DNA from 3 places in the Bordetella flabilis genome. Region 1 is predicted to be linked to each of the others. Evidence: predicted binding sites of a transcription regulator. Region 1 holds the regulator's gene; each other region holds the start of a gene.
The links. The regulator HrcA, encoded in region 1, represses chaperone genes, less so after heat shock. The targets are predictions, from matches to a motif close to TTAGCACTCNNNNNNNNNGAGTGCTAA.

Region 1 (10,204 bases):
CGCCAAGCGTCAGGGCCAGCGCATCGATCAGGATGGATTTTCCGGCGCCGGTTTCGCCGGAGAAGACCGTGAAGCCGGGACCGAAATGGATATCGGCCTTTTCCACGATGACGAAATCCCGGATGTGCAACGTGCGGAGCATGTGCGGGTCATTCTCCGGAATCGCTGGCCTGCGGCATCAGGTTCCAATGGAGCTTGTGGCGCAGGGTCGTGAAGAAGCTATAGCCTTCGGGATGCAGGAAGCGGATGGTGTGCGGGGCGCGGCGGACAACGATGCGGTCCCCCGGCTGCAGGTCCGACCACGTCTGCATGTCGAAGTGGCAGGACGCACCGTGCTCCACCCGCCCCATGCCGATCAGCGTCATCGTCAGTTCTCCATTGTCGGGAATGACGATGGGCCGGTTCGACAGGGTTTGCGGCGCAACCGGCACCAGAACCATGGCCGTGATGCCGGGATGCAGGATGGGGCCATTCGCCGACAGGGCATAGGCGGTCGAGCCGGTCGGCGTGGCGACGATCAGGCCGTCGGCACGCTGGGTGTACATGAAGACGCCATCCAGTTCGACGCGGACTTCGATCATGCCGCCGCGTCCGGCGCGGTTCAGGACCACGTCGTTCAGCGCGGACGCCGAGTACATCTGCTGGTCGCCGCGCCAGATACTGCCTTCCAGCAGCATCCGGTCTTCCGCCTTGAAGTTGCCTTCCAGTACGCGACCCAGCGCATTCCTGGCGTCCTGCAGCGGAATATCCGTGATGAACCCCAGGCGCCCGTGGTTCACCCCGACGAGCGGGACGCCATGCGGCGCCAGGTATCGCGCCGCGCCCAACATGGTGCCGTCGCCGCCCATGACGACGGCCAGGCTGGCCTGGCGCGCGATGTCCTCCAGGCTGGCGACGGGAAATTCCGTCAAACCGGTGTTGTGCGAGGTGTCGGCTTCGATAAGCACGGCACGGCCGGCCTCTGTCAGCATCCGGGCCAGGACGCGCAGCGGCGCGTCCAGGCCGGTATCCTGGTGCCTGCCGATGAGGGCGACGGTCGGAAAGTGCATGGCTGGCGGCGGGCGTCCGTTTGAAGTTTGAGCTAGGATTGAACGATTATATGGGGCCATATTTGTCTTTGCGGGACAAAATTGGCACCGTTGCAAAAAGATTCCATAGAATAGCGACATGGACGACCGCGCACGCGCATTACTGAAGGCGTTGATTGAACGCTATATCGCCGACGGCCAGCCGGTCGGCTCGCGCACGCTTTCCAAAGTGTTCGATCTTTCGCCGGCCACCATACGGAATGTGATGGCGGACCTGGAGGAGTCGGGCCTCATCCATAGCCCGCATACCTCGGCCGGCCGCATCCCGACCCCGCGGGGTTACCGTCTTTTCGTCGACTCCCTGCTGGCCGTGCAGAACTATGACATGCAGGCCTCGCATATCGGCGAAAGCCTGCCGGCCGCGGAGCCGGCGCGCGCGGTCAACGCAGCGGCGGCCCTGCTGTCCAACCTGACCCAGTTCGCCGGCGTCGTGCTGACGCCCAAGCGGGCGCAGGTTTTCCGGCAGGTCGAGTTCATCCGTCTTTCCGACCGTCGTGTACTGCTCATCATCGTCACGCCCGATGGCGACGTCCAGAACCGCATCCTGTTCGTGCAGCGGGACTATGCCGAACATGAACTGGTGGAAGCGGCGAACTTTTTCAACGTCCACTTCGCCGGCAAGTCCTTCGACGCGGTGCGCCGCACCCTGGCCACCGAGCTCGCCCAGTTGCGCGACGATATTTCGCGCCTGATGCAGGCGGCGGTGGAGGCGGGTACGGAAGCGGCGGAGGATACCGATTCCGTCGTGATCTCCGGCGAACGCAAGCTGCTCGACGTGACGGACATCGCCTCCGATATGGACAGGCTGCGCAGGATGTTTTCCCTGTTCGAAAAGAAAACGGACCTGCTGCAGCTGCTCGACGTATCCAGCCGGGCGCAGGGCGTGCAGATCTATATCGGCGGCGACTCCCAACTGCTGCCGCTCGAAGAAGTGTCGGTCATCACGGCGCCGTATGGCGTGGACGGCAAGGTGGTCGGCACGCTGGGCGTCATCGGCCCCACGCGCATGTCCTACGAGCGCGTCATTCCCATCGTCGACATTACGGCCCGCCTGCTGTCGAACGCCTTGAGTCATAACCATTAATATCCGGGGCGGCCCGTCGGGGGGCCCAGACGGCTGGCGAGGTATTGCGTGTTCCTGCGTGCGTTCAAATATATATGGCCCGAGCGTTTCCTTCCTGAACCGGAGCGCGGCGATCCTTTCGCCGAGCAACCGCCCTCCGGGCCCGGGAAGACCGGTGTGCTGTTGGTCAATCTGGGCACCCCGCGCGCGCCCACCCGCACGGAGATCCGCCGCTATCTGGGCGAGTTCCTCTCCGACCCCCGCGTCATTGAGATCCCGCGGTATCTGTGGTGGCCTATCCTGCATGGGCTTATCCTGACCCTGCGTCCGAAGAAGCTGGTGCCGCGCTACCGCGACATCTGGATGGACGAAGGTTCTCCGCTCATGGTCTATAGCAGGCGCCAGGCCGAAGGCCTGGCGCAGACGCTGGATCAGCGCGGGATTCACGTCGAGGTCGCGCTGGGCATGCGCTACGGTTCGCCGTCGGTGTCCAGTGCCCTGGCGGAGCTGCGCGGCCGGGGCTGCGAACGTATTCTGGTGGTGCCGATGTACCCCCAGTACGCGGCCAGCACCACCGCAACGGCCGTGGACGCGGTGACGCGCCATGCCGCGCGCCTGCGCGACCAGCCCGAGTTGCGCTTTATCAAGCGCTTTCATGACGACCGCGGCTATCTGGAAGCCGTGGTTGGCCGTATCGAGGGATATTGGCGCGATCACGGACGCCCCCAGAAGCTGGTCATGAGCTTCCACGGCCTGCCGCGCTATTCGGTGGAGCTGGGCGATCCTTATTACCAGGATTGCCTGCGCACCGGCCGCCTGCTGCGCGAACGCCTGGGCTTGATGCCGGAGCAGGCGCAAGTGACCTTCCAAAGCCGGTTCGGGACGGCTCGCTGGCTGGAGCCGTATACCGCCCCGACCCTGATGGAGATGGCACGGGACGGCGTCACGGAGGTCGACGTGGTGTGTCCGGGCTTCGTCGCCGATTGCCTGGAGACGCTGGAGGAAATCCAGGTGGAGTGCCGCGATGCCTTCGTCGGCGCCGGCGGCCGCCGCCTGCGCTATATCCCGGCGGTGAACGACGACCCGGCATGGGTCGCGGCGCTCACCGATATGGTGCAGCGCAACCTGCAGGGCTGGCCGACCCAGCCCTGACGCGGCCGCCCTGGGCAGACGGGTGGAGCGGGGCGCGTGGCGTCCCGTTCGCGTTTTTTTTGGCCCCCTTTGATAAACCCGCCTTGAAATGGGGGCATTGGTCCCCATAGTCGATCGCGAACGTATTCGTTTACCTGGAGGAAAGTCCATGACGGCACAGAACGAGCCTGCCGAGAAAAGGCCCGATACCGACGCGGTCGCCCAGCCCGCCGACGCTACCCCGGCACCGGAGTCCGCCGCGCCTGGCGACCCGGGGCAGGGGGGCAACACGCCCCAGGACCCGATCGCGGAGCTGCGTGCCCAACTGCAAGCGGCCCAGGCCAGGGCGGATGAGCACTACGACCTGCTGCTGCGCACCCGCGCCGACGCCGAAAATGTCCGCCGGCGCGCACAGGAAGACGTTTCCAAGGCGCACAAGTTTGGCATCGAGTCATTCGCGGAAAGCCTGGTGCCGGTCAAGGACAGCCTGGAAGCCGCCCTGGCTCAGCAGGACCAGACCGCGGAAGCCCTGCGCACCGGTGTGGAAGCCACGCTCAAGCAGCTCAGCGCCGCATTCGAGCGGAACCGGCTGATGGAAATCGCCCCGGCCGTCGGCGCCAAATTCGACCCGCACCAGCACCAGGCCATATCGTCGGTACCGTCGGAGCACCCTGCCAATACGGTGGTCCAGACCCTGCAGAAGGGCTACCTGATCGCCGATCGCGTGCTGCGTCCGGCGCTGGTGACGGTCTCGGCGGGCCAGGGCTGACCGGAGCGCATCGTGGCGACCCCCCAGGCTTTCGATCCCGCGCAGGTCTTCGAGCTGTTCCGCATGCGGCCCGTCGATAGCGAGGCTTTCGACCGGGACGTGGTGCAGGCGCCCGGCGACGACCTGCGCTGCGTATTCCTGTGGGGCAACGACTGCTACAACTGCAATGTGTTCAAGCAGACCGCGCTGCTGCACAAGGATGCGTTGCTGGCCCTGGACCTCACCTGGTTCGAGGCCAACGTTTACGCGGATGTGGCGCTGGGGCGGCGTTTCGCCCTGCATGGGGTGCCGACCTTCATCATGTATCGGGCCGGCAAGCGGCTGGGGCGCATCACCGGCTGGCCGGGACTGCCCCAGTTTTCCGAAGCCGTTGTCCGGCTGCGGGCTGCCCCGGCGTGAATCCGGGCTTGAAAACCCTGACGGCAGCCCCACTTATCCGTTATCCGAGTTTTTTCACCATCCACGAATAAATCGAACTCTCAAGGTAATCCATCATGAGCAAGATCATCGGCATCGACCTGGGCACCACCAACAGCTGCGTGGCTGTGATGGAAGGTGGCCAGGTGCGCATCATCGAAAACGCCGAGGGCGCCCGTACGACGCCCTCCATCATCGCCTACATGGACGACGGCGAGACCCTGGTGGGCGCGCCCGCCAAACGGCAGGCCGTCACCAACCCGAAGAACACGCTGTATGCCGTGAAGCGCCTGATCGGCCGCAAGTTCGAGGAAAAGGCGGTGCAGAAGGACATCAACCTGATGCCCTACAAGATCGGCAAGGCCGATAACGGCGACGCCTGGGTCGAGGTGCGCGGCAAAAAGCTGGCGCCGCCCCAGGTGTCGGCCGAAGTGCTGCGCAAGATGAAAAAGACCGCCGAGGATTACCTTGGCGAGGAAGTCACCGAAGCCGTGATCACGGTGCCGGCGTACTTCAACGACAGCCAGCGCCAGGCCACCAAGGACGCCGGCCGCATCGCCGGCCTGGAAGTCAAGCGCATCATCAACGAGCCGACCGCGGCCGCGCTGGCCTTCGGCCTGGACAAGACCGAAAAGGGCGATCGCAAGATCGCCGTGTATGACCTGGGCGGCGGTACCTTCGACGTCTCGATCATCGAGATCGCGGACGTCGACGGCGAGAAGCAGTTCGAAGTGCTGTCCACCAACGGCGACACCTTCCTGGGCGGCGAGGATTTCGACCAGCGCATCATCGACTACATCATCGCCGAGTTCAAGAAGGAACAGGGCGTCGATCTGTCCAAGGACGTGCTGGCCCTGCAACGCCTGAAGGAAGCGGCGGAAAAGGCCAAGATCGAGCTGTCCTCCAGCCAGCAGACCGAAATCAACCTGCCGTACATCACGGCCGATGCGTCGGGTCCGAAGCACCTGAACCTGAAGATCACGCGCGCCAAGCTGGAAGCGCTGGTCGAGGAATTGATCGAGCGCACGATCGAACCGTGCCGCATCGCGATCAAGGACGCCGGTGTCAAGGTGTCGGATATCCATGACGTGATCCTGGTGGGCGGCATGACCCGCATGCCCAAGGTGCAGGAGAAGGTCAAGGAATTCTTCGGCCGCGAGCCGCGCAAGGACGTCAATCCTGATGAAGCCGTGGCTGCCGGTGCCGCCATCCAGGGTTCGGTCCTGTCGGGCGACCGCAAGGACGTGCTGCTGCTGGACGTGACGCCGCTGTCGCTGGGGATCGAAACCCTGGGCGGCGTGATGACCAAGATGATCCAGAAGAACACGACCATCCCGACGCGGTTCTCGCAGACGTTCTCGACGGCTGACGATAACCAGCCGGCGGTGACGATCAAGGTGTTCCAGGGCGAGCGCGAGATCGCCGCGGGCAACAAGGCCCTGGGCGAGTTCAACCTGGAGGGCATTCCGCCCTCGCCCCGTGGCGTGCCGCAGATCGAGGTGACCTTCGACATCGACGCCAACGGTATCCTGCACGTGTCGGCGAAGGACAAGGGCACGGGCAAGGAAAACAAGATCACCATCAAGGCGAACTCGGGTCTGTCGGAAGAAGAGATCCAACGCATGGTGAAGGATGCCGAAGCCAACGCCGACGAGGATCACCGCCTGGCCGAGCTGGCGCAGACACGCAACCAGGCCGACGCCCTGGTGCATGCGACGCGCAAGTCCCTGACCGAGTATGGCGACAAGCTCGATGCTGCCGAAAAGGAAAACATCGAGAACGCCATCAAGGATCTGGAAACCACGCTGAAGGATGGCGACAAGGCCGCGATCGACGCCAAGGTCCAGGCCCTGTCCACCGCGTCGCAGAAGCTGGGCGAAAAGATGTACGCCGACATGCAGGCGCAGCAGGCCGCGCAGTCGCAGACGGCGGCGGACAACGCCAAGCCGGCTGACGACAACGTGGTCGATGCCGACTTCAAGGAAGTGAAGCGCGATCAGTAATGAACGACGCTTCGGCTTGACGCCCCGACGCCCGGACCCGGAGTATTCTCCGGTCCCGGGCGCGGTCGTTTGAGCCGGGCATCAAGGTGCCGCCTCGTGCAGCACCGGGTCGGCGGCCATTGCCTGTGCGGTGGCAGCGCCCCTCTGTAGAAAAGAAGCCTCTGGAAGATCATGGCAAAACGTGACTATTACGAGATTCTGGGTGTTGCGAAGAACGCCTCGGACGACGACATCAAGAAGGCCTATCGCAAGCTGGCCATGAAATACCATCCGGACCGCAATCCGGACAACAAAGAGGCCGAGGAAAAGTTCAAGGAGGCCAAAGAGGCCTACGAAGTCCTGACCGACGACCAGAAGCGCGGCGCCTACGATCGATATGGCCATGCCGGTGTCGACCCCAATGCGGCCGGCATGAACGGCGGCATGGGCGGCGGCTTCGCCGATGCGTTCGGGGATATCTTCGGTGAAATCTTCGGCGGCGCCGCGCGCCGCGGGGGCGGTCCGCAGGTGTACCGCGGCGCGGACCTGAAGTACGGACTCGAAATCACGCTGGAGCAGGCGGCCAACGGCTTCGACACGGAAATCCGTGTGCCCAGCTGGGAAAATTGCGATGTGTGCCACGGCAGCGGCGCCAAGCCCGGCACCTCGCCGAAGACCTGCCGTACCTGCGGCGGCGCCGGCGCCGTGCGCATGCAGCAGGGCTTCTTCAGCGTGCAGCAGACCTGCCCGACCTGCCATGGCAGCGGCAAGGAAATCACCGATCCCTGCGTGGCGTGCGACGGCGTCGGCCGCATCCGCCGCAACAAGACCCTGCAGGTCAAGATCCCGGCCGGTATCGATGACGGCATGCGCATCCGCTCCGGCGGCAATGGGGAGCCAGGCATCAACGGCGGGCCCCCGGGCGACCTGTATGTGGAAATCCACATCAAGCCGCACAAGATTTTCCAGCGCGACGGCGACGACCTGCACTGCGAACTGACCATCCCGTTCACCACGGCGGCGCTGGGCGGCGACCTGCAGGTGCCGACGCTCGGCGGCAAGGCGGAGATCTCCATCCCGGAAGGAACCCAGTCAGGAAAGACATTCCGCTTGCGCGGCAAAGGCATACGCGGTGTGCGCGGCACCTATCCGGGTGACCTGTATTGCCACGTCGTGGTCGAAACGCCGGTGCGCCTGAGCGACGAACAAAAGGCCATACTGCGCCAGTTCGAAGCGTCGTTGAACGACGGCGGCGATCGCCATTCGCCGCAAAGCAAGTCGTGGACGGACCGCGTGAAGGAATTCTTCAGCTAGGGCGCCACGGGCATCGCGCGGATACGCCGAGGCACCGATACCCGATCGTGCAAAGGCGGCGCGCGTCCGCCCGGCGCCGTGATCGGGCGGCCCCGCTGATCGGGTGCCTTATCGGGCGGTTCAAAGCGGCGGTTCAAAGATCCAGATGCAGCGCCGTGCAGCCTTGCGCCGGCATGGCTCGGCAGATCAGGGCCTCGTCGGGGCCTGCCTCCGCGGTGGGCGGTTCGGCGTAGGTCACGGAGCCGCTCAACACGCGCGTACGGCAGCTTCCGCAGTTCCCGCTGCGACAACTGAACTCCGGTGACAGACCCCGCTGTTCGGCCAGTTCCAGCAGCGTGCCGGCTTCGGGCGTCCAGCGCGCCTCCTTGGCGGTTCGCATGAACAACACCGGTACGGGCGTGGTGGATACCGGTACGGCCGGCGCGGGTACGGCGCCTTCATCCATCCGCCGCTTGACGCTGGATGGGCCGAAGGATTCGGCGTGGATGCGCTCGTCGTCCACATGCATGTCGCGCAGGCCGTCGTACATGTCCTGCATGAACGCGGCCGGGCCGCACAGGTAAAAGTCGTAGTCGTCCCAGGGCAGCGTCCGCTTCAGCAGGTCCATGGTGATACGGCCGGTGGCGTCGTAGTCCTTCCCCGCCTCGGCGCCTTGCGGATCGCCCAATACGCGGATATGGCGCATGCGGCCCTGGGCGGACTGGACCAAGGCATCGATTTCCGCACCGAAGGCTCGCTGGACCTGGCTCCGTGCAGACTGGAATAGCCACACTGGCCGCTGGTAACGCGTACGCAAGCCCTCCCGAACCAGGTGGCGGGCCATGGAAACGATCGGCGTCACGCCGACCCCGGCGGCCAGCATGACCACGGGCCGGCGCACCGCCGGGTCCAGCGTGAAGCTGCCGGCGGGGGCGCGCGCTTCGATGAGGTCGCCGGGCCGCAAGGCGTCGTGCAGGTGGCGCGAGAAGATACCTTCGCGCTTGACGCTGAGGCGCAGGAATGGGTCGGACGGCGCACTGGACAAGGTATAGGTGCGCAGCAGCGGCGTCGCTGTACCGGGTAGCGTCAGGCGTACGGGCAGGTGCTGGCCGGCCAGTGCGGACGGAAGGCCGGCGTCGTCAGCGGGCAACAGGTGAAAGGAGCGGATGTTCTGGCTTTCATCGACGACGCGGTCGACGCGAAAGGGCCGCCATTGCGCGGCCAGGCGAGCCGCCTTTTGCCGTGCCGCCGCGTCGCTCCAGTCACCGGTGATGAGGGCATTCGGCGAGGCGCCGTCCGGCACATCGACCCAGCGCAGCGGCAGGGCGGCCGGCCGATACAGGATTCTCTGCGGCATGAAGCGCCACATGCGCTCCGCACCGACGAAGGCCGCGACCTCCGGGGCGTCCAGCAGGACCTCGCTGCGTCCGGTCATTTGCAACAGGTCGCCACTGTGGAAATCCACGAAGACCAGACCGGCGCGCGGATTCAGCAGAAAATTCCCCAGCGTATTGAAGAACAGGTTGCCGGAGAAGTCGGGGATGGTCAGCGTGCCATCGTCGGCGATGTGCACGAAGCCGGGCTTGCCACCCCGATGCGAGGCGTCCACCTGGCGCTGGTCATCGCGCTCGACATAGGACGCCACATAGAAGGAATCGGCGCCCGCGATCAGGGCACGGGCCCGCGCATCCAGCGTCGTCGTTTCCACGACGGGTTGGGGGGCGGCGTCGACAAAGGCGTACTGGCGCAGCTGGATGTACTGCGGGCAATTGCCGTAGGCCTGCGTGGCCTCGATCTGGAAGCCGGCGTTGCCGCTGCGGCGCACGACGCCGTTCAGGCGGTTGCGGCGCCGGGTATGCAGTTCGATACCGAGCATGCCGATGCCTTCGCCGTCTTCCATACCGGCATCGGCGGGGTCCTGGGAATCCCGCGCCAGGTCCAGTGCCAGGCGCTCCGGCACGGGCGAATGCATGAAGCCGGGTTGTCCGGCGCGCAGCGTGGCCCACACGTCGCCCGCCTTGTCGACCGCGCCGAGCACCACGAAGGGCAATTGCGCATAGAACTCCCGATGCTGGTCGGGCATCCATGCCCGGGCCATCTGCCTCTGGCCCGGGCCTGCCATGCGCTCGACCACTCCCACGCTACGCTGCAGGGCCAGCTCTCCTTCATGCCAGGGCGATGCGCTGGCGGGGGATGACGTTGCGTCCATGATCGTTCCTTCGGGGGAAAGATGGGGCGGCCTTGCCGTCCTCGACTTCATTCACAAGAGCAGTGGGTCCATGCGGCGGCGTCGGCGGGCCGCGGGCGATGGCCGCAACGAAGCCGCGCCGTGCGCCTATGCGGCCAGGCCGACCGCAGTTTTCTGGAAGGGCACGAAGCCGGGCAGCGCCTCGACGCGGGCCAGCCACGCCAGCACCTGCGGGTAGCCGGACAGATCGACATTGCCTTCCGGGGCGCTGGA
Region 2 (10,204 bases), 1.4 Mb from region 1:
CATAGAGGCCTTGCGCCGCGGGCAAGCCGATGCGGGTGGCGTCGATGGCGCGCGCGGGCACGGGACAGGAGTCGGTGGAGGTCGGTACGGTCATGAAGCGCTCCAGGGCTTGGGGCTGCTGAAAAAGGGGCTGCCGCGCCATGCTGCGGCGCAAGGTGGGACGATACCGCGGCGACATAGGGGCCGCAACAAAAACAAACAGGGTGCGTCCCCGTTATATCGTAGCGAAAAATCTTCTGAAGTTTAATGGTGACGCATTGTGGTGGCATCCGGGCGTCCGCGGCGAGCGGCTCGAGATTGCCTTGCGGGGACCGGCGCGCCTGGACCATAGAGGTCGATGCGCTCTCCCGATCCGCTCCCGGCTCCCATTGTCGTGGTGTGTCACTGTTTTTATGGCACCACGCCCTCCCGCCCCTTCCTCGCGCCATGTGCGTGCAGGCAACAAAAAACCGGGTCTTGCCCGGTGATGGTGCGGCGCCCCTACTGCGGGCATCTAGGTCGATTCCGCTTCCGCGGACGGAGGCGCCGGCTTCTTGCGCGGACGTCCGCGCTGCCCCGGCGTGACGCGGCGGCTGGCGGTATGGGCCAGCATGGCGATGAAATCGGCGCCGCCCAGTGCCCACTGCCCTTGCACGGCCTGGTCGATGCGGACGATCTGCTCGCGCGTCAGCCCGTCCTGCAGGCGGCGCCGGTAATTCGCTTGCCGGTCGAACGGCGTGTTGCCGCAAGACCAGTAGTCCGCATGGTCGGACATCCAGCCGGCTTGCGGCTGGCCCATGCCCGTGTGCCCGGATGCGGACGACCAGGGCCAGAGTTCCGGGTCGTGGGTCGCGCCGCTGCGCGCGGGATAGGTTTCCAGCCAGACCAGGGCCGGCAGGACCCAGGCGCCCGGTTCGACCAGGGCCGAGCGATAACGCCCGGCGAATACGCGCCCGCCACGCAGGCGCGCCGCCAGGTTGCGGCCGAGGGTCTGCATCAGGCGGGGCAGGCCTTCGCCATCCACGGGCGTGGCCAGCAGCAGGATGCGATCCGTCGCCAATAGCCATCCATGCAGCGCCACCCGGTTGCGGGTCGCGGTCTCGCCCAGCCATGCCGCGATCTGGTTCAGCGTATCAGCCGGCGCCGGCTGCGCCGGGGCCGCCAACGGGTTGATGAAATTGGCTTGCACGAGTTGCGGCAGTCCGGGGGCGTACAGTCGGGGCAGGCGAGCCATAGGGTGTCAGGGCCGGGGCGTGCTGGGAACGGGACGTTCGCGCGGGAATAAATGGTACCGCGTAAACGGGATGGCGCAACAGTGAGTTTTCCCCGACGCCGCCGCGTCCAACGCCATGGCGTCGCGCCGGTCCAGGGTTGCGGGTCACCGGTAGCCGTCCATCCGGACGAGCGCATCCGGATCGTAAGGTGTTATGGGGCTGCGGCGCGCGGTAACATCCTTCTGTTCGAGGGAAGGGCGGCAGGCGTACATGCCGGCACCGCGCGCCTCCCTCCGGCCTTCTCAGGAGCACGCATGAAGACAAAAGCCGCCATCGCCTGGAAAGCGGGCGCCCCGCTGACCATTGAAGACGTGGACCTGGAAGGCCCGAAGGCCGGCGAGGTGCTGGTCGAAGTGAAGGCGACCGGGATTTGCCACACTGATTACTACACCCTGTCGGGCGCCGACCCGGAAGGGCTGTTCCCCGCCATCCTGGGCCATGAGGGTGCCGGCGTGGTACTGGAAACCGGCGCGGGCGTGACGGGGCTGAAGCCGGGCGACCACGTCATCCCTCTCTATACCCCCGAGTGCCGCCAGTGCAAGTTCTGCCTGTCGCGCAAGACCAATCTGTGCCAGGCGATCCGCGCCACGCAGGGCAAGGGCCTGATGCCCGACGGCACGTCGCGTTTTTCGCTGGGCGGCAAGCCCATCCACCACTACATGGGAACGTCGACCTTCGCCAATCACATCGTGGTGCCCGAGATCGCCCTGGCCAGGATCCGCGAGGACGCCCCCTTCGACAAGGTCTGCTATATCGGCTGCGGCGTGACCACCGGGGTCGGCGCCGTGGTCTACACCGCCAAGGTCGAAGCGGGCGCCAACGTGGTCGTGTTCGGCCTGGGCGGGATCGGCTTGAATGTTATCCAGGGCGCCAAAATGGTGGGCGCCGATAAGATCATCGGGGTCGATATCAACCCGCGCCGCGAAGCGCTGGCGCGCAAATTCGGCATGACGCACTTCGTCAACCCGAACGAAGTGCCCAACGTGGTCGACCACCTGATCCAGCTCACCGACGGCGGCGCGGACTATTCGTTCGAATGCGTCGGCAATCCGAAGCTGATGCGCCAGGCGCTGGAGTGCTGCCACAAGGGCTGGGGCCAATCCATCATCATCGGCGTGGCCGCGGCCGGCGAGGAAATCGCCACCCGGCCTTTCCAATTGGTGACGGGCCGTGAATGGAAGGGGTCGGCGTTCGGCGGCGCCCGGGGCCGCACGGACGTGCCGCGCATCGTCGACTGGTACATGGAAGGCAAGCTCAATATCGATGACCTCATCACCCATACCTTGCCCCTGGACCGCATCAACGACGGCTTCGACCTGATGAAGCGCGGCGAATCCATTCGTTCGGTGGTGCTCTACTGATGGCCGACCTGGAAGTCCTGGCCCAACACCGGTGTTTCGGCGGCTGGCAGCGCGTCTACCGCCACGATTCCGCGGCGATCGGGCTGCCGATGCGCTTTTCGGTGTACACGCCGCCGCAAGCGGAATCCGGACCTGTGCCGGCCCTGTTCTTCCTGGCCGGCCTGGAATGCACCGAGGAAACCTTCATGGTGAAGGCGGGCGCCCAGCGCTGGGCGGCGAAGCATGGCCTGATGCTGATCGCGCCGGACACCAGCCCGCGCGGCGCCGGCGTTCCCGGCGAGGAGCAGGACTGGGACCTGGGTACGGGCGCGGGTTTCTACCTGGACGCCAGCGTGCCGCCGTGGGACACGCACTACCGCATGTACAGCTACATCACCGAGGAGCTCCATGGCATCGCCGGGCAGCTCGGCGCGGCGTCGGGGCGGATCGGCGTGTCCGGACACTCGATGGGCGGACACGGCGCGCTGGTACTGGCCTTGCGCAATCCGGCATTGTTCCGCTCCGTGTCCGCCTTCGCCCCGATCGCGGCGCCCAGCCGTTGCCCGTGGGGTCAGAAGGCGTTTTCCCATTACCTGGGCAGCGATCGCCAGGCCTGGTCGGCGTACGACGCCACCGCCTTGATGGCGGCGATGCGGGCGCCGTTTCCGGAAGGCATTCTGGTGGACCAGGGTCTGGCGGACCGCTTCCTGGACACGCAGCTCTACCCCGAGGTTTTCGAGGCTGCGTGCGCGCAGGCCGGGCAGCCGCTGCAACTGCGTCGGCACGAAGGCTACGACCACGGCTATTACTTCATTTCCAGCTTCATGGAAGACCATATCGCCTTCCATGCGCAGCGGCTGGCGGTGGGACGGACCGGGTGACAAACGCGGTAACGGCAAGGCTTGACGGCCTCTATATACTGAAAACTCGTTCCCTACATCGAGAGGCCCGGCATTGATCGACGGCATGGCCCCTACCGTCTGGATACTGGCGGCCGCCGCTGTCGGCGTGCTTATCGGCCTGGGCCTGTCGTTCGGCAAGGGCGGGCCGCGCGACGCGCGCGGACGGCGGCAGTTTCGCCTGCGCCCGGTGCGGCGGTTGGTGGGGCTGCTGGTGCTGGCGCTGGCCTGCGTGTCCGGGATGCTGGGCCTGGCGCTGTACCAGTTTTTTCGGCTGACTTCCGACGAGCCCGTGGCGCGGGTAGTGCTGCGCCAGCAGGGGCCGCAGCAATTCATCGCCGCGGCGGAGTTGCCTGGTACGGCGCCCCGGGAATTTTCCCTGCGCGGCGACGAATGGCAGATCGACGCGCGGGTGGTGCGCTGGCGTCTCCCGGCCTTGCTGGCCGGCGTGCCGCCGCTCTACCGCCTGGACCGACTGTCGGGTCGCTATGCGGATCCGGCGGCGGACCAGTCGGGCCCGCGCACGGTTTATGCGCTGGGACCGGCAGGCATTCCCGACCTGGGGCGTCTCAAGCAGCATTTTCCGAATTGGCTGCCATTCGTGGACGTGCAGTACGGCAGCGCCGCCTATATGCCGATGTTCGACGGCGCACGCTACGGGGTATTCCTGGACCCACGCGGCGCACTGTTCATCCGGCCTGACGACGCCGCCACCGCCGCAGGCCTGAAACAGCGCGGCTGGTAGCAACCGCGCCCCGCTCGCCGTCTGCCCCTGGCGCCGCCCGGGGCCGCGTACCGTGCGAAACATGGCCTGAAAGAGTGAACTTCCGGTGCACCGGCATGTCGAATTAGCACTCCCCAATCCAGAGTGCTAACATCGCCGAATGCGTTCTACACATAGTCGTTTCCTGGAGCACAACACCATGAAACAAAAAGGTTCCTCGTTGGCCGTTTCCGGCAACGCGCTCACCCTGGCCATCGCCAACCCGGGCGCCCTGGGAACGATCGACGCATACATTTCCGCCGTAAACCGTCTGCCGGTCTTGTCTGCCGAGCAGGAGACCTCCCTTGGCCGTCGCCTGCGCGACGAGGACGACCTGGACGCCGCGCGCCAGCTGGTGCTGTCGCACTTGCGCCTGGTGGTGTCGATCGCCCGCCAGTACCTGGGCTATGGCCTGCCGCATGCCGACCTGATCCAGGAAGGAAACATCGGCCTGATGAAGGCGGTCAAGCGCTTCGATCCCGAGCGCGGCGTGCGCCTGGTGTCGTTCGCGGTCCACTGGATCAAGGCCGAAATCCACGAATACATCGTGCGCAACTGGCGCCTGGTCAAGGTGGCCACCACCAAGGCGCAGCGCAAGCTGTTTTTCAACCTGCGCAGCATGCGGCCGGACGGCAAGACGCTCGATACGCAACGCGTGGACGATATCGCCCGCGAACTGAACGTTCGCCGCGAGGACGTCAGCGAGATGGAAGTGCGCCTGTCCGGGCGTGACATGTCCCTGGAGGCCCAGGACGACGATGACGACGCCTACGCGCCCATCGCCTACCTGTCCGACGAGGGCCGCCAGGAACCGACCCGGGTCCTGGAGCGCAAGGCGGTGGACGAACTGCAGAGCACCGGCCTGAACAACGCCCTGGAAACGCTGGATCCGCGTTCGCGCCGGATCATCGAGGCGCGCTGGCTGAAGGACGATGGCGGCACCACCCTGCACGAGCTGGCGGACGAATTCGGCGTATCGGCCGAGCGTATTCGCCAGATCGAGTCCGCCGCGATGAAGAAGATGCGCGGCGCCCTGGTGACGTAACGCAAAGATACAAACCCCACGAAAAATCCAGGGTGGGCAGGAAACTAAATTGCCGGGACACAGCCTAATCTTGTGATTCCGCGCTGCGGCGCAATGCCAGGTGCGGGATCGTGTCACCTGTCTCGGCTTCTCCTCTTTCCCCTCCCCTATGGGACAGGTGTTTGGCGGGGCACCTCTTGTGGTGCCCCGTTTTTTATTGTCTGCTGCCCTGCGCAGCGCCGTGCTTCGCCGCACGGCAAATGACAAGAGCGCGCCGGCCCGGGCTGGCGGCCGGCCCTGCGCCGTTCACGCGATCCGGCTTTCCTCCACCAGCCCCCATTCCCGCATCATCGCCTGCCACACGGCCGCGTCGAGTCGCCTGACTCCCGTGGCAACGGAGCTGTCGGGATACAACTTGAGCCAGCGGTAGCCTGGCGGCTGCGCATCCAGGCGGTGCCGGCCGTCGCGGATGGCGAACTGGAAGCAGGTCGACGGTGTGGCCAACATGCGGATGCTGCCGCGCCGGCGATCGAATTCCTGGTGCACATGGCCCCACAGAAGCAGCCGCGTATTGCGCCAGCGCGCCAGGTGCCGGAACAACTCGGCGGCGTTGTCCAGCATCATCGGGTCGCGCCAATCCGCGCTGAGCTGCACCGCATTGTGGTGCATGGCGACCAAGGCGGGGCGGCCGTCCGCGGTCGCCAAGGCATGATCGAGCAGTTCGAATTGCGCGCGTTCCAGGTGCCCGGCATTGGAGCCATCGGCACGCGAGTCCAGGAGGACGATGCGCCAGGCGCCCAGGTCGGCCACCGGCTCTGTCCACGCGCCCAAGATGCGTTGCAGGGCCGCCGGCATGTCGTGGTTGCCGGGCAGGCATCGCGCCGGGATGCCCAGGGCGCCGACCGCCTCGGCAAAACGCCGGTAGGAAGCGTCGGTCCCGTCATGCGAGAGGTCGCCGGTGGCCAGCAGCAGATCGGCGTCGCCGTGGTCGCGCCGGATGGCGTCCAGCACGGCGCGCAAGCTGGCGTCGGTGTCCACGCCAAGCATAAGCGCGGGTTCCGCGAACAGATGCGGATCGGTCAACTGGACGAGCAGTGCGGGATGTGCGGCGGCGTCGAGCGATATCCCGTCCGCGCCGGTGCGGGCCTGCCGTATGGAGGAATGCTGTGGGATGGTGTGCAACGGCGGCTCCGGAGGGTTTGCGTAGGGGCGTGCCTACGTTAGCGAAAACGCGCTCGCGCCGGCATCCACCAAATCGTGCTGCCCGTAACGAAACGTGCGATGCCGCGCGCATTCCAAGCAGGGCCCTGGGCCGCTCGCCCTTCATGCTTGCACATGCCGATAAACGGTGAAAACCCGCTATCCTTGCCGGTACACCACAACGAGATGACGGGGATAGAACAAGATGGATGTAGGGGTACTGGTCTTCGGCCTGGCGACCTTGCTCACGCTGGTCTGCTTCATGCCGCCGCTGGCCGGCCGGCTGAAGCTGCCGTATTCCGTTTTGCTGGCCATCGTCGGCTGTCTGCTGGGCATCGTGCTCCATCTGCATGGCTGGGCGCCGCCGGGGCTGGGCGGCATGCTGGATTCGCTCGAGAAGTTCGAGATCTCCTCGGAAACTTTCCTTACCGTTTTCCTTCCTGTGCTGCTGTTCGAGACGGCGCTGTCCATGAACGTGCGGCGCCTGATGGATGACATCGGCCCCATCCTGATGATGGCGATCGTGGCCGTGTTCCTTTCCACCATCGTCGTGGGCTTCGCCCTGAGCAGCCTGTCGTCCTACAGCCTGGCGGCCTGCCTGCTGCTGGGCGCCATCGTGGCCACCACGGACCCGGCCGCGGTGGTGGGCATCTTCCGCGAAGTGGGCGCGCCCAAGCGGCTGACCACCCTGGTGGAGGGAGAAAGCCTGTTCAACGACGCGGCGTCCATCGCCCTGTATTCGGTGCTGGTGGGCGTGCTTGCGGGCCATGGCGAAATGTCGCTGGGCAACGTCATGACGAGCTTCGTGATCAGCTTCGTCGGCGGGGGGCTGGCCGGCTACGCCATGGGACGCCTGGCCTGCATGCTTTTCGTCGTCCTGCGCGGTTTCCGCACGGCGGAGATCACGCTGACGTTGACGCTGGCTTACCTGACCTTCTACATCAGCGACCATTACCTGCACGTGTCGGGCGTCGTTGCGACGGTAATCGCGGGACTCGTGGTCGGATCCACCGGGCGCACCCGCATGGCGCCCACCACCTTCGAACACCTGACCAGCGCCTGGGGGCAGTTCGGGTTCTGGGCCAATTCGCTGATCTTCCTGTTCGCGGCCATGCTGATCCCGCGGCTCATGGCGGACGCACGGCCCAGCGACATCGCGCTGCTCATCGTGTTGTTCGTGGCGACGCTGGTCGCGCGCGCCGTCGCCGTATTCGGCCTGCTGCCCCTCCTGCGCCTGACCGGGCTGGCGACCCGGGTGAGCCGCGCCTACCAGACCGTCATGCTGTGGGGAGGGCTGCGCGGGGCGGTGTCCCTGGCCCTGGCCCTGGCCGTGACCGAGCGTGAAGATGTTCCCTACGAGGCCCGCCAGTTCATCGCCGTCGCGACGACCGGGTTTGTGCTGATCACGCTGTTCCTCAACGGCATCAGCCTGCGGCCGCTGATACGCATGCTGAAGCTGAACGAACTGTCGCGGCGCGAAGCGACCATCCGCGACCAGGCCTTGACGGTGGCCCTCGGCGACCTGCAGGAGAAAACCGACGAGGTCGCCACCGCCGAACATATCGGCCCGGAAGTCCGCGAACGTATCCACGGGGTTTTCGACCAGAGCCTGACGCGGCTGCGCGACAGCGAGGTCCGCCACATGAGCATCGAGGAGCGGGTCGATGTCGGCCTGGCGATCCTTGCGCGTCGCGAGGAAGAAATGTTCTTCGACGTGCTGAAGGCGCAACTCGTCGACTGGCGCATGGCCGAAGCGCTGCTGGCGCGGTCCGAGCGGCTGGAAGACGCCGTGCGCGCCGGTGGGCTGGCCGGCTTTGAAAACGCCATCGCCGCCGACGTGCGGTATTCCCGTTCGTTCCGCGCGGCACTGCGGCTGCACTATCTGTTCGGTTTCCAGCGCTGGCTGGCCAACGAACTGGGATTGCGTTTCGCCGCCCTGATGAGCAAGCGGTCCGTGGCGCAGCGCCTGATTCTTTTCGCCAACCAGCAGATCAGGCCGTTGCTGGGCGAGGAAGCCACGCAACGCATCGTGGCGGCACACCAGCGCCGGCTGGAGGCCATCGAGAATGCTCTCCAGGCGTTGAACCTCCAGTACCCTTCCTATGCCTTGTGGCTGCAGGAAAGCTATCTGGGGCGGGTCGCACGGGAACTGGAACGCATGCGCTATCGCGACATGCTGGACCAATCCCTGATCAGCGGGGAAGTCTATGCGGACCTGGTCGCCCAGCTGGAGCAGCGTTGGGAGCACATCGATCGTCATCCGCCGCTGGACATCGAGCTGGGCGCGGCCGAACTGATCAAGCGCGTGCCGCTGTTCGAAAACCTCAGTCCGGATTCGCTGCGCGCGATCTCGCGCCTGCTCAAGCCGCGTCTCGCATTGCCGGACCAGCCCGTCCTGGGCAAGGACCGCGCGGGCGAGGAAATGTGCTTCGTGGCCTCGGGCGCGGTGGCCGTGCACCTGCCGGACCAGACCACGTTCGAGCTGGGCAGCGGCGAATTCTTCGGGGAACTGGCCCTGCTGGGCGAGCAGGAGCTTATGCCGGATGTGACGTCGCTGGGCTATAGCAAGCTGCTCATGATGTCGGCCCGCGATTTCCGCGCCCTGCTGGCCCGCGACGCCGAACTGCGCGAACGCATCGAGAAAGTTGCGCGCCAGCGCCTGCGCGCGATCGAGGTGTGGCGACAGTTTTCCGCGACCGCGCCGTCCTGAGCCGATCGGAACGCGACGTCCGCGCTCAGGGCGGCGCCGAGCGGCTGCCGGCTTTCCCGGGCGCTCGCCCGGCTCAGGTGGTTTCGCGCTGGACCAGGCGAAAACCCAGGTCCAGGTGGCGCTGGGGATTCGGCCGGCCCTCAAGTTCGTTCATCAGCAGCGTCGCCGCGGAACGGCCGATCTCGTAGCGCGGCGTGGCGATGGTGGACAAGGGCGGCGTGGTCCATGCCGTGCCGTTCAGGTCGTGGAAACCGATCAGGCCCATGCGGCCCGGCACCGCGATTCCCAGCCGGCCGCACTGGAAGACGGCGCCCTGCGCCAGGTCGTCATTGCAGAAGAAAATCGCATCGCAGTCGGGATGGTCGCGCAGCAGCGCGTCCAGCAATTCGGCGCCCAGGCTCAGGGACGATTTGCTGGGCGTCATGATTTCCAGCGCAGGGTCGTACAGGTCGGCGTCGCGCAGCGCCTGGCGGCAGCCCTCGCAACGACGCAGGGAGCGAGGGTCCAACTGGGCGCCGGCCACCGCGATGCGCCGATAGCCACGTTCCACCAGATGCCGGCCGGCGGCGTAGCCCGAGTCGAACTGGGAAAACCCCACACTAAGGCCAGGGCCGTCCGGCAGCGTTTCGATCGTATGGACGGTGGGTATCCTGCGCGCCTCCAGCAGCTTCCACACGCCAGGACGATGGTCGACGCCGGTCAGGATCAGGCCGTCGGGGGAGTGCTGCAGATACGTCCGCAACAGCGCCTCCTCGGACTCCGCCGAATAGCCCGTCAGGCCGATATGCATATGGTGCGAGTGGGCGTCCAGCACTTCCTTGATTCCGGCCAGGATGTCGACGAAGACGATATTGCTGAGCGAAGGAATCAACACCACGACGGTGCGCGAGCGTGCCGAGGCCAGGGCGCTGGCGGCGTGGTTGGGAACGTAGCCGAGCTGCTCGCAGGCCTGCTCGATGCGGGCGCGCACCGCCGGCTGCACTTTCTCCGGTGTACGCAGCGCGCGCGACACGGT
Region 3 (10,204 bases), 1.9 Mb from region 1:
CTGACCTAAACTCGTTAAATGTGCTATCCATCCAGGTGGACCGTGCCGCCGTCGCGCCAATCGGCGACCAGATCCATGCGAGCCTGCGGCAGGCGATCCTCGACGGCCGGCTTGCGCCGGGACAGCGTCTGCCTTCCGGTCGAGACCTCGCCGCGCAGCTTGGCGTCGCCCGCGGCACCATCCGCGTGGCTTACGATCGGCTGATCGCCGAGAACCTGGTATTCGGTGCGGGACCCGCAGGCACGCGCGTATGCGCTCCGCCGCCCGCCGGCCCAGCGGTCGACGAGGCGCCAATAGACAGGCCTTTGGCGGCTTTCACCCGTCCATTTTCGAGCGCCCCGTTGCCGTTCCAAATGGGCGTACCAGCTCACGACGCGTTTCCGGCCAAGCTCTGGGCCCGTATGCGAACGCGCGCCGTACGCGACGACGCCATCACTTACACGGCCTACGCTGACCCGCGCGGCGAACCTGCGCTGCGGGCCCAGATCGCGAGCCACCTTGCCATTAGCCGACAAATGCAATGCCATCCCGATCAAATCATCGTCACCAGTGGATACCGGCAGGGTCTGCTGCTTGCGCTGACGGCACTACGCGCGCACGGGCGCAAGGCGTGGATCGAGGAGCCAGGTTATCCGCTGGGAAGACGCGGGCTCGAGCTGATCGGCGCAGCGCTCGAACCCGTGCCCGTTGATGCCGAGGGGCTGCGCGTAGAAGATGGGATCGCCCGCGCGCCAGACGCCATGCTGGCACTGGTCACCCCTGGCCAACACGCACCGCTTGGCGTGACCCTGTCGCCAGCACGGAGACACGCCTTGCTCGACTGGGCGGCGTCAAGTGACGCCTGGATCATCGAAGACGATTATCTCGGAGAACTTCAGCTCGACGGTCGGGCAGCACCGGCCCTTGCCTCAGGCCCAGGCGCCGAGCGCGTGGTTCACATCGGGTCGTTCAGCAAAACTCTCAGCCCGGCGCTTGGCCTCGGTTTCGTCGTCGCCCCACGATCGCTGGCGGAACGTCTGGTCGAAGTCGCCGCCGTGTTGGCCCCGGCTCCGAACCGGACTACCCAGTTGGCTGTTACGGACTTTCTATCCGATGGGCGCTTCCTGCGGCACCTGCGGCAGATGAAGGCTCTCTATGCCGAACGCCGCAGCCTCGCGCTAACGCATGTCAGCAGGTTTCTGCCGGGCACGCTGACGGCGGGCCTAGGCGTGATCGCACCGCTGCAACACACCGCCGACGACATCGCCGTGGTGCGTATCGCCCGCGCACATGGCCTCGCGCCTTCGGCGCTCTCCGCTTGGCACCTTTGCCGCGCTCACGCGCAACGTGGCTTGCTACTCAGCGTGACGAACCTGCACCGCGGCAACATAGACGCCGCATGCGCGACGCTCGCAAGAATCGTTGCATCTCATTGAGTCGCAGACCGCATATCCGTGTCGATCAAGCACGCAGCGTCGGAAGTCCGGTTCTCGTCGATACTGATGTCATCGGTCGGCGGCGGACTTCCGCCGACGCCCCACAACTGACGTTCGTGGCCTGGACGTGGAAGACCGCTGACAATGGGTAATCGGCCGATTCACCTCGCCTCGCCAGCTCGCCGCAGCAGCGCTAGCTCGTGCCGACGCGCCGGTTATTTCTGGTCAGCTCGCAGGGTGGATGTCCTGGGCTCGCCGAACCGTAGCGCGAGGTCGAAGCCGTCCATGACGAGGTCATCCAGACTGTCTCGCGCCATGAACCCGATCTCGAGCTCCGGGTGCGCGTCCACGAACTCGTTGAGCCGTTGCCCGAGAATGACGCGGTGGGAAACGGGGTCCAAATTGACTCTCGGCTTTCCGCGCACAGCCGACGCGCCACCTGCGGCGGCAGCGGCTGCTTCCTCCAGCCCTGTGAGATGGGGCATGACCTGCTCGCAAATCGGCGGCCTTCTTCTGTCAGGGAGACGGAGCGTGTCGTTCGGTTGAAGAGCCGAATCTTCAGATTTCTTTTCCAGCCTGGCAATCGCCCGACTGACGCCTGGCGGCGACATTCCCAGCACTTCCGAAGCGGCGCCCTGCATCGACTACCGCAGCGAACACGCTGATGCCGCCGGACAGCTTCTCGCTACTGCATTTCATGGTCGCGCTCGTACCGCGGATGATGGATCGCCAGTGATCGACTTAAGGACAGCACAGCATCATCGCACCGGACAGCCATGCCGTACAGATTTCAATCATGCCTCATTAGTGACTCAGCGTCACTTATCTAATGCTATCCATGTCATTTTGCTTTTGGCGGATTTCCGCAGAATGCACCTCACCGAAACATTGTTCATTCAGAGGAACTCCAAATGACTGCACGACTGAATCGTCGACACCTTCTGAAGGGTGCGTCGAGCCTGCTATCCGTCGCGACGCTTGGCGGATTCGCAAGCCGTAATGTACTGGCTGCGCCACCCCGTTCAACAGGAGACGCGGTGCTGATCCAGCACCCCGCCTACACATCAATCGATCAATGCCTGCAAGGGGCGGTCGACGACGGCACGGTAGCCGGTGTTGTCGCCATGGGTGCAACGGAACGCGGGCTCGTGTACGAGGGAGCGCGCGGTCGGGCTAATGTTCATAGCCGGGAGACCATCGGCCCCGACACGATCTTCTGGCTCCTGTCGATGACCAAGGCGATTACTGCCACCGCTTGCATGCAACTCGTCGAACAGGGCAGGCTGCGGCTAGATCAGCCGGCTTGCGAGATCCTCCCGCAGTTGAAGGCGCCGAGGATTCTCGAGGGGTTCGACGCTTCAGGGCAGCCGAAGCTGCGCCCCGCGCGTAACGCGATCACGGTGCGTCATCTGCTGACGCATACCTCTGGTTTCACATACAGCATCTGGAGCGACAGGCTTAGCCAATACGAAAAGGCGACGGGCATGCCCGACATCGGCTACTCGATGAACGGCGCATTCGCGGCGCCGCTCGAGTTCGAGCCCGGCGAGCGCTGGGAGTACGGCATCAGCATGGACTGGATCGGCAAGCTGGTCGAAGCGGTGACGGACCAGTCGCTGGAGGTCTACTTCCGCGAGCACATCTTCGAACGGCTGGGCATGCGTAACACGGGCTTCCTGATCGGCAGTGCGCAGAAACAACGCGTCGCCACCATGCACAGGCGTCAGGGAGACGGGTCACTGGCGCCCGAGCCGTTCGAGATCAACCAGCGACCTGAGTTCTTCATGGGCGGTGGTGGACTGTTCAGTACGCCGCGCGACTACATGGCGTTCCTGCAGATGCTGTTGAACAGCGGCACGTATCGCGGCGAGCGCGTGCTGCGTGCCGACACTGTCGCGATGATGTTCCGCAACCAAATCGGTGATCTGCAGGTTAGCAAAATGGAGACGGCCCAACCGTCGTGGTCGAACAGCTTCGACCAGTTTCCGGGCGCAGCGCACAAGTGGGGATTTTCGTTTGACATCAACACACAGCCCGGACCACACGGACGCAGTCCGGGCAGCGTGAGCTGGGCCGGGCTGCTGAACACGTACTTCTGGGTGGATCCCGTCAAGCGCGTCGCAGGATCGCTTTTTACACAGATGCTGCCTTTCTACGATGCCCGAGTGGTGAATCTTTACGGGCAGTTTGAGCGGGCGCTTTACGACGGTCTGCGGCGCGCCTGACCACTTGGCGGCCGCTGCTTCGGCGCGGAACCATTTTATTTGCCCATGTAAAGAGAAAGAGCAATGTTTGCGATCACGGGAATCACGGGCAAGGTCGGCGGCGAAGTCGCCCGCCGGCTTCTCTCGGCAGGTCAGCCGGTGCGTGCCGTTGTGCGCGAACTAACACGAGCAGGTCCGTGGGCAGCGCGCGGCTGCGAAGTCGCGACGGCTCGCATGGAAGACGCTGCGTCGCTCACCGCTGCGTTCGAAGGCGCAAAGGGTGTTTTCATCCTGCCTCCTTCCGAGTTCGATCCGGAGCCTGGATTTCCCGAGGCGCGGGCGGTGATCGACGCCATGTCGAAAGCGATTGTGAAGGGCATCCTGATGAAATAGCCCGCGGTGATGTCGAGCTTGAGACGGTTCTGGGCAAGCTCGTGTCACGCCCCGTCTGAACGAGACTGGTCGGCCGACGCGGGCAACCGCACGTCGCCCGACCATTGCATCACATTGCCGTACATACAAGGAATACGCTATGGAATACAGCACACTAGGTCGAACCGGCCTGCGCGTCTCACGGCTGAGCCTCGGCGCAATGACGTTCGGTGCCGGCTCAGGCATCTGGGGCGACATTGCCGGGCTGGACGCCGGTCAGGCCGCCCGGCTCGTCGCGATGGCCGTGGAGCGCGGCGTCAACCTGATCGACACGGCGGACGCTTACTCGCAGGGCAGCTCCGAAGAAGTTGTGGGGCAGGTTCTAAGCACGCTGGGCCTCGATGAAAGCCGGATGCTCGTCGCGACCAAGGTCCGACTACGCACCGGCTCCGGCCATAACGATGTGGGGTTGGGCCGCTCGCATATCATGCGCACGGTGGAGACAAGTCTGAAGAGAATCGGCCGAGATCACATCGACCTGTTCCAACTGCATGATCGCGACGCGCTTGTGCCGCTCGATGAAACGCTTCGTGTTCTCGATGATCTGGTCACACAGGGTAAGGTACGTCACATCGGCGTGTGCAATTTCAGCGCTGCTGATATCGAGCGAGCGTTCGGCATCACGACCCGCACAGATCGCATACATCTTGCGAGCAATCAGGTTCATTACTCGCTGACGAGTCGCGACATCGAGCACGAGATCATGCCTGTCGCTGCGACAAACAAGCTGGGCCTGCTGGTCTGGAGTCCGCTCGCAGGCGGTTACCTGAGCGGCAAGTACGCTCCGACCGGCGATTCCGCCGGGCGCCGTGCGAAACTCGACTTTCCGCCCGTTGATGCAGTCAGGGCCGAGCCGATCCTCAAGGTTTTGCGTGAAGTGGCCAGCGAGCTGGCCACTATGCCAGCGCCAGTCGCACTGGCGTGGTTACTCGCGCGCCCGCAGATTACTTCTGTCATCGTCGGAGCCCGGACGCCCGAGCAGCTCGCGGCAAATCTCGATGCGCAAAACCTTCTGCTGACCCCTGAACAGCTCGAGCGCCTCGATAAGGCCTCTGCGACGCAAGAGCCGTTTCCGCACTGGATGCAACACTTCCATGACCGCGACCGCGTTCCCCGGTGATTAACAACGGGGCGGTACAGATTTTGCGGTGCGCAGCGTCCTGCGCTCACTACACACGTGCCCTGTACGGCAGCATATGATCGAACCGCGGTCGCCCGGTCTTTGTGGTCGACGGACCGAAATGGATCGATAGCGCTCGTCCGCCTTTCTGGGGCCGGGGGTAATGGATGTCGTGGGGTCCCCGGTCACGTGAAGCCGGCCACTCGCCTGGCGCCCGTCACGTAGTCCTAGTTCCTTAACTTCTCCAAACATGGCCAGCACGGAAAATTGGGGACGCCGCGAATTCCAACTTGAACGACATGAATTCCAAGTTGAATGACATTCGACATGAAATTCGACAATTGGATGACATTCGACATCTTGCCGGTGTATTTGTAACACGCCGGCCCTTGCCCCTTGAAGGCTCCGAAACCGCCCCTATAATTAGCACTCGCCGCCGCCGAGTGCTAACACCCCGGTGGCCTAGTGAGACAACCCTTTCGTAATGAACTACAGGAGTTCTTCATGGCCCTGCGTCCTCTGAATGATCGCGTGATCATCAAGCGTCTGGACAACGAGCGCAAAACCGCCTCGGGCATCGTCATTCCCGAAAGCGCGGCCGAGAAACCCGACCAGGGCGAAGTGATCGCTGTCGGTCCCGGCAAGCGTACGGAAGACGGCAAGGTTCTGCCGGTTGACCTGAAGGCTGGCGACAAGGTGCTCTTCGGCAAGTATGCCGGCCAGACCGTCAAGGTCGATGGCGAGGAGCTGCTCGTCATCCGCGAGGAAGAAATCCTCGCCGTGATCCAGTAATTCCCCCAAATACCGAATTCCAGTAAGGAAAGACTATGGCTGCCAAACAAGTCCTGTTTGCCGATGACGCACGCGTGCGCATCGTGCGTGGCGTGAACATCCTCGCCAACGCCGTCAAGACCACACTGGGCCCCAAGGGCCGCAACGTCGTGCTGGAGCGCTCTTTCGGCGCCCCCACGGTGACCAAGGACGGCGTTTCCGTCGCAAAGGAAATCGAACTGAAGGATAAGTTCGAGAACATCGGCGCCCAGCTGGTCAAGGACGTCGCCTCGAAGACCTCCGACAACGCCGGTGACGGTACCACGACCGCCACGGTCCTGGCCCAGTCCATCGTCCAGGAAGGCCTGAAGTACGTCGCCGCCGGCTTCAACCCGATCGACCTGAAGCGCGGGATCGACAAGGCCGTCATCGCCGCCGTCGCCGAGCTGAAGAAGCTGAGCAAGCCCGTCACCACCAGCAAGGAAATCGCCCAGGTCGGCTCCATCTCGGCCAACAGCGATTCCTCCATCGGCCAGATCATCGCTGACGCGATGGACAAGGTCGGCAAGGAAGGCGTCATCACCGTCGAAGACGGCAAGTCGCTGGAAAACGAGCTGGATGTCGTCGAAGGCATGCAGTTCGACCGTGGCTACCTGTCGCCCTACTTCATCAACAACCCCGACAAGCAAGTCGCGGCTCTGGAAGATCCGTTCGTCCTGATCTACGACAAGAAGATCAGCAACATCCGTGACCTGCTGCCCGTGCTGGAGCAAGTCGCCAAGTCGAGCCGTCCGCTGCTGATCATCGCCGAAGACGTCGAAGGCGAAGCGCTGGCCACCCTGGTTGTGAACAACATCCGCGGCATCCTGAAGACCACCGCCGTCAAGGCGCCTGGCTTCGGCGACCGTCGCAAGGCCATGCTGGAAGACATCGCCATCCTGACGGGCGGCGTGGTCATTTCCGAAGAAACCGGCATGTCGCTGGAAAAGGCCTCGCTGCAAGACCTGGGCCAGGCCAAGCGCATCGAAGTGGGCAAGGAAAACACCACGATCATCGACGGCGCTGGCGACAGCAAGTCGATCGAAGCGCGCGTCAAGCAGATCCGCGTGCAGATCGAGGAAGCCACCTCCGACTACGACCGTGAAAAGCTGCAAGAGCGCGTGGCCAAGCTGGCCGGCGGCGTTGCCGTGATCCGCGTCGGTGCCGCGACCGAAGTCGAAATGAAGGAAAAGAAGGCCCGCGTCGAAGACGCCCTGCACGCCACGCGTGCCGCGGTGGAAGAAGGCGTGGTGGCTGGTGGTGGCGTGGCCCTGCTGCGCGCCAAGCAAGCCATCGCCGACCTGAAGGGCGATACGCCTGACCAGAACGCCGGTATCAAGCTGATCCTGCGTGCCGTGGAAGAGCCTCTGCGCACCATCGTCGCCAACGCCGGTGAAGAAGCCAGCGTGGTCGTCAACGCCGTACTGAACGGCAAGGGCAACTACGGCTACAACGCCGCGACCGGCGAGTACGCCGACCTGGTCGAGCAAGGCGTGCTGGATCCGACCAAGGTCACCCGCACCGCCCTGCAGAACGCTGCGTCCGTCGCCAGCCTGCTGCTGACGGCCGAGGCCGCCGTGGTCGAACTGGCCGAAGATAAGCCCGCTGCCCCGGCCGGTATGCCCGGTGGCATGGGCGGAATGGGCGGCATGGACTTCTAAAGAGTCCTGTCACCCGATGCTCCGGGCATGCCCGGAGCCTTCGCCTGATGGAAAAGCCCCGAGGGTAACCTCGGGGCTTTTTTGTCGCGGGATACCCGCGATGTGGCGGGTGCACCGCGGCTTCGCCACGCCGCTTAACCGGCCCTTGAAATCCGGTACAGCACGTGCCTGGACAGCGGGTGGTCGCCCGGCAAGGCCGGATGTGCAAAGTCGGCGCCTGGATCGTGCGTCATACCGATGCGATCCATGACCCGACGCGACCGGCGTTCGCCGGCACCGTGAACGAGACGATCTCGTCCAGCCCCAGTTCATTGAATCCGTAGGCGACGACAGCACGTGCGCCTTCGGTGGCGAGACCCAGTCCCCAGAACCTGCTGCCCAGCCGCCAGCCGATCTCGAAGCAAGGCGCAAAAGGCGCGGCGAAGTCCTGGTACTTCATCCCGATGAAACCGGCCAGCTCGCCGGATGACTTCAGTTCCGCGGCGAAGAAGCAGCAGCGGTGGCGGGCATAGAGCCCATTCTGGGTATCAAAGAACTGTCTCGCCATGTCCGGCGTGACGGGCCCCGGCAGGAACTCGGTCACCCGTGCGTCAGCATTGAGCGCGACGTATGGAAGTAGGTCATCGTCTTGCCACAGGCGCAAGCAGAGGCGTGGAGTCTGCAGGACACCGCCGTTCGTGTTGGCTCCGGTCATGGTATTGGGCAATGAAATCCAATGGCGGATGATAAGGCGGAAAAGGACGAGCATCCCGCCCGGCCGGTGAAGCCGCTTGGCATATCCGCTTGCCGGCCGGTCGGCACCGGCACGAAAGCTGCCCATGCCGCCCGCAAGTCCACCGGCCACCCACGCATTGCCGCGGACGCCGCCCGGCCGAGCCGTTCAAAGGAAACCAACCCGACGCGCCCACACCTGGCTCGTCGCCTGGAGCATGCATGCCACCCGCTTCCCCACGCACTGGCCAGGACCCCGACGCGGTCATCATCGGCGCCGGGATCGGCGGACTGACGTGCGCCAGCCTGCTGGCCCGCGCGGGCCTCCGGGTGTTGGTGGCCGAATCCAGCGATGTCCCGGGCGGGCGCGCCCGCAGCTGGCAAGATCCGCGCACCGGCGTAACCGTGGATATCGGCCCCCATATCCTGCTGAACAAGTACGCGAATATGCGCGCCCTGATGGCGCGCCTGGGCACCGAGAAGCAGGTTTTCTGGCAGACGGAGGAATTGCTGACCGTTCACGACCAGGGCCGCGCGATCCACTTCAAGGCAGGCGGGCCGTTGCCCGCGCCGCTGCATTACGTCCGCAATCTGCCGCGCATTCTGCCCAGCGTGCCCTTGCGCCACCTGTTGTCGAACATGCGCGTGGCCTGGCGCACCCTGCGCAGCAGCGCGGGCGACATCCGCGCCATGGACGGAGAATCGGGAAGGGCATACCTGCAGCGCATGGGCGTGAACAGCAGCTTCATCGATTGGTTTTGGGCCTCGGCGTCCATGGCGCTGTTGAATCTGCCGGTAGAGCAGTGCTCCGCGGCGGCCCTGATGCGCTTGTTCGCGCAGATGATGGGACATAACGATGTGGCCTTCGGCATTCCGGCAACGGGCCTGAGCGAGCTGTACGCCTGGCCCTGCGTGGCCGATATCGAGCGGCACGGCGGAGAGGTGCGCTTCGGTTGTGGCGCGACCGCGCTGCAAACTGCCGACGACCGTGTCGACGGCGTCGTGCTGGGCGACGGCACGCATCTCCGGGCTCCCGTGGTCCTGGCCGTTCCACCCACCGCCCTGCCTGCGCTTCTGCCCGATGCGCATCCTCTCGCCGCGCGGGCGCGGCATTTCGAGCCCAGCCCCTACGTCAGTTGCTACCTGTGGTTCGACCGCAAGCTGACGCCGACCCCCTTCTGGGCGCGGCCATGGTCTCCCGCCACCTTCAATACCGATTTCTATGATCTCGCCAACGTCCGGCCGCCCGCAATGTCAGCCGTCCGCACGGGCTTGGCGGGTGTTACCCATGATGCGGGCTCCATGATGGCGACGAATATCATCTGGAGCCATCGCGCCGCCCACCTGTCCGATGAAGAGATCATCGCCGCGACCGTCGCGGAGATCGCCGACTTCGCGCCCCTCGCGCGGAGCGCACGCCTGCTTGCCACCGCCGTGCACCGCATTCCGATGTCCGTGCCCTGCGCGCGGCCCGGCATCGAAGGCATGCGTCCACCGGTGCGCCTGGAGAAGGATCTGTTCCTGGCCGGCGACTGGGCGGATACGGGCTTGCCCTTCTGCATGGAAAGCGCGACGCGTGCTGGCGCACTGGCAGCGGAGGCCGTCCTGGCGGAGCGCGGACGTCACGTAGCGCTGGCCTTGCCCGCGCCTGAACCGGGCGGCCTGTCGCGTTTGTTGCGACGCAAGCCTTGGCGCGATGGCGTCGCGGGCTAGCCCGGCGCGATGGCGGCGGCATCGGGATACCTTCCCAACATGACGAGGCGCGCCTGCCACATGCGGCACGTCAGGTCACCCTCCACGCGCGACGCACGTCAGGCGCCAAAAGACAGCCGCATGGAGGTCAGCCGTGCG

Region 2: the regulator HrcA is predicted to act here: its motif matches at 4,341-4,367, upstream of rpoH (RNA polymerase sigma factor RpoH).
Region 3: the regulator HrcA is predicted to act here: its motif matches at 5,595-5,621, upstream of groES (co-chaperone GroES).

What each region holds. Positions count from the first base shown of each region.
Region 1 is NZ_CP016172.1:4,583,574-4,593,777, reverse strand. Features, by position in the region: gene recN (DNA repair protein RecN) at 1-142, opposite strand, end outside; gene BAU07_RS20430 (NAD kinase) at 150-1,049, opposite strand; gene hrcA (heat-inducible transcriptional repressor HrcA) at 1,168-2,172, shown strand; gene hemH (ferrochelatase) at 2,221-3,303, shown strand; gene grpE (nucleotide exchange factor GrpE) at 3,452-4,051, shown strand; gene BAU07_RS20410 (YbbN family protein) at 4,115-4,450, shown strand; gene dnaK (molecular chaperone DnaK) at 4,546-6,471, shown strand; gene dnaJ (molecular chaperone DnaJ) at 6,643-7,764, shown strand; gene BAU07_RS20395 (2Fe-2S iron-sulfur cluster-binding protein) at 7,898-9,952, opposite strand; gene BAU07_RS20390 (glutathione S-transferase family protein) at 10,079-10,204, opposite strand, start outside.
Region 2 is NZ_CP016172.1:161,262-171,465, forward strand. Features, by position in the region: gene BAU07_RS00770 (glutamate synthase-related protein) at 1-94, opposite strand, end outside; gene BAU07_RS00775 (hypothetical protein) at 494-1,213, opposite strand; gene BAU07_RS00780 (S-(hydroxymethyl)glutathione dehydrogenase/class III alcohol dehydrogenase) at 1,508-2,614, shown strand; gene fghA (S-formylglutathione hydrolase) at 2,614-3,474, shown strand; gene BAU07_RS00790 (hypothetical protein) at 3,548-4,237, shown strand; gene rpoH (RNA polymerase sigma factor RpoH) at 4,416-5,300, shown strand; gene BAU07_RS00800 (phosphodiesterase) at 5,586-6,326, opposite strand; gene BAU07_RS00805 (cation:proton antiporter) at 6,685-9,189, shown strand; gene gntR (HTH-type transcriptional regulator GntR) at 9,263-10,204, opposite strand, start outside.
Region 3 is NZ_CP016172.1:684,338-694,541, reverse strand. Features, by position in the region: gene pdxR (MocR-like pyridoxine biosynthesis transcription factor PdxR) at 1-1,415, shown strand, start outside; partial or broken gene BAU07_RS03070 (LysR family transcriptional regulator) at 1,643-2,114, opposite strand; gene BAU07_RS03065 (serine hydrolase domain-containing protein) at 2,327-3,640, shown strand; partial or broken gene BAU07_RS26655 (NmrA family NAD(P)-binding protein) at 3,704-3,994, shown strand; gene BAU07_RS03060 (aldo/keto reductase) at 4,152-5,171, shown strand; gene groES (co-chaperone GroES) at 5,676-5,963, shown strand; gene groL (chaperonin GroEL) at 5,999-7,642, shown strand; gene BAU07_RS03045 (GNAT family N-acetyltransferase) at 7,872-8,462, opposite strand; gene BAU07_RS03040 (hydroxysqualene dehydroxylase) at 8,576-10,066, shown strand; gene BAU07_RS03035 (acetoacetate decarboxylase family protein) at 10,165-10,204, opposite strand, start outside.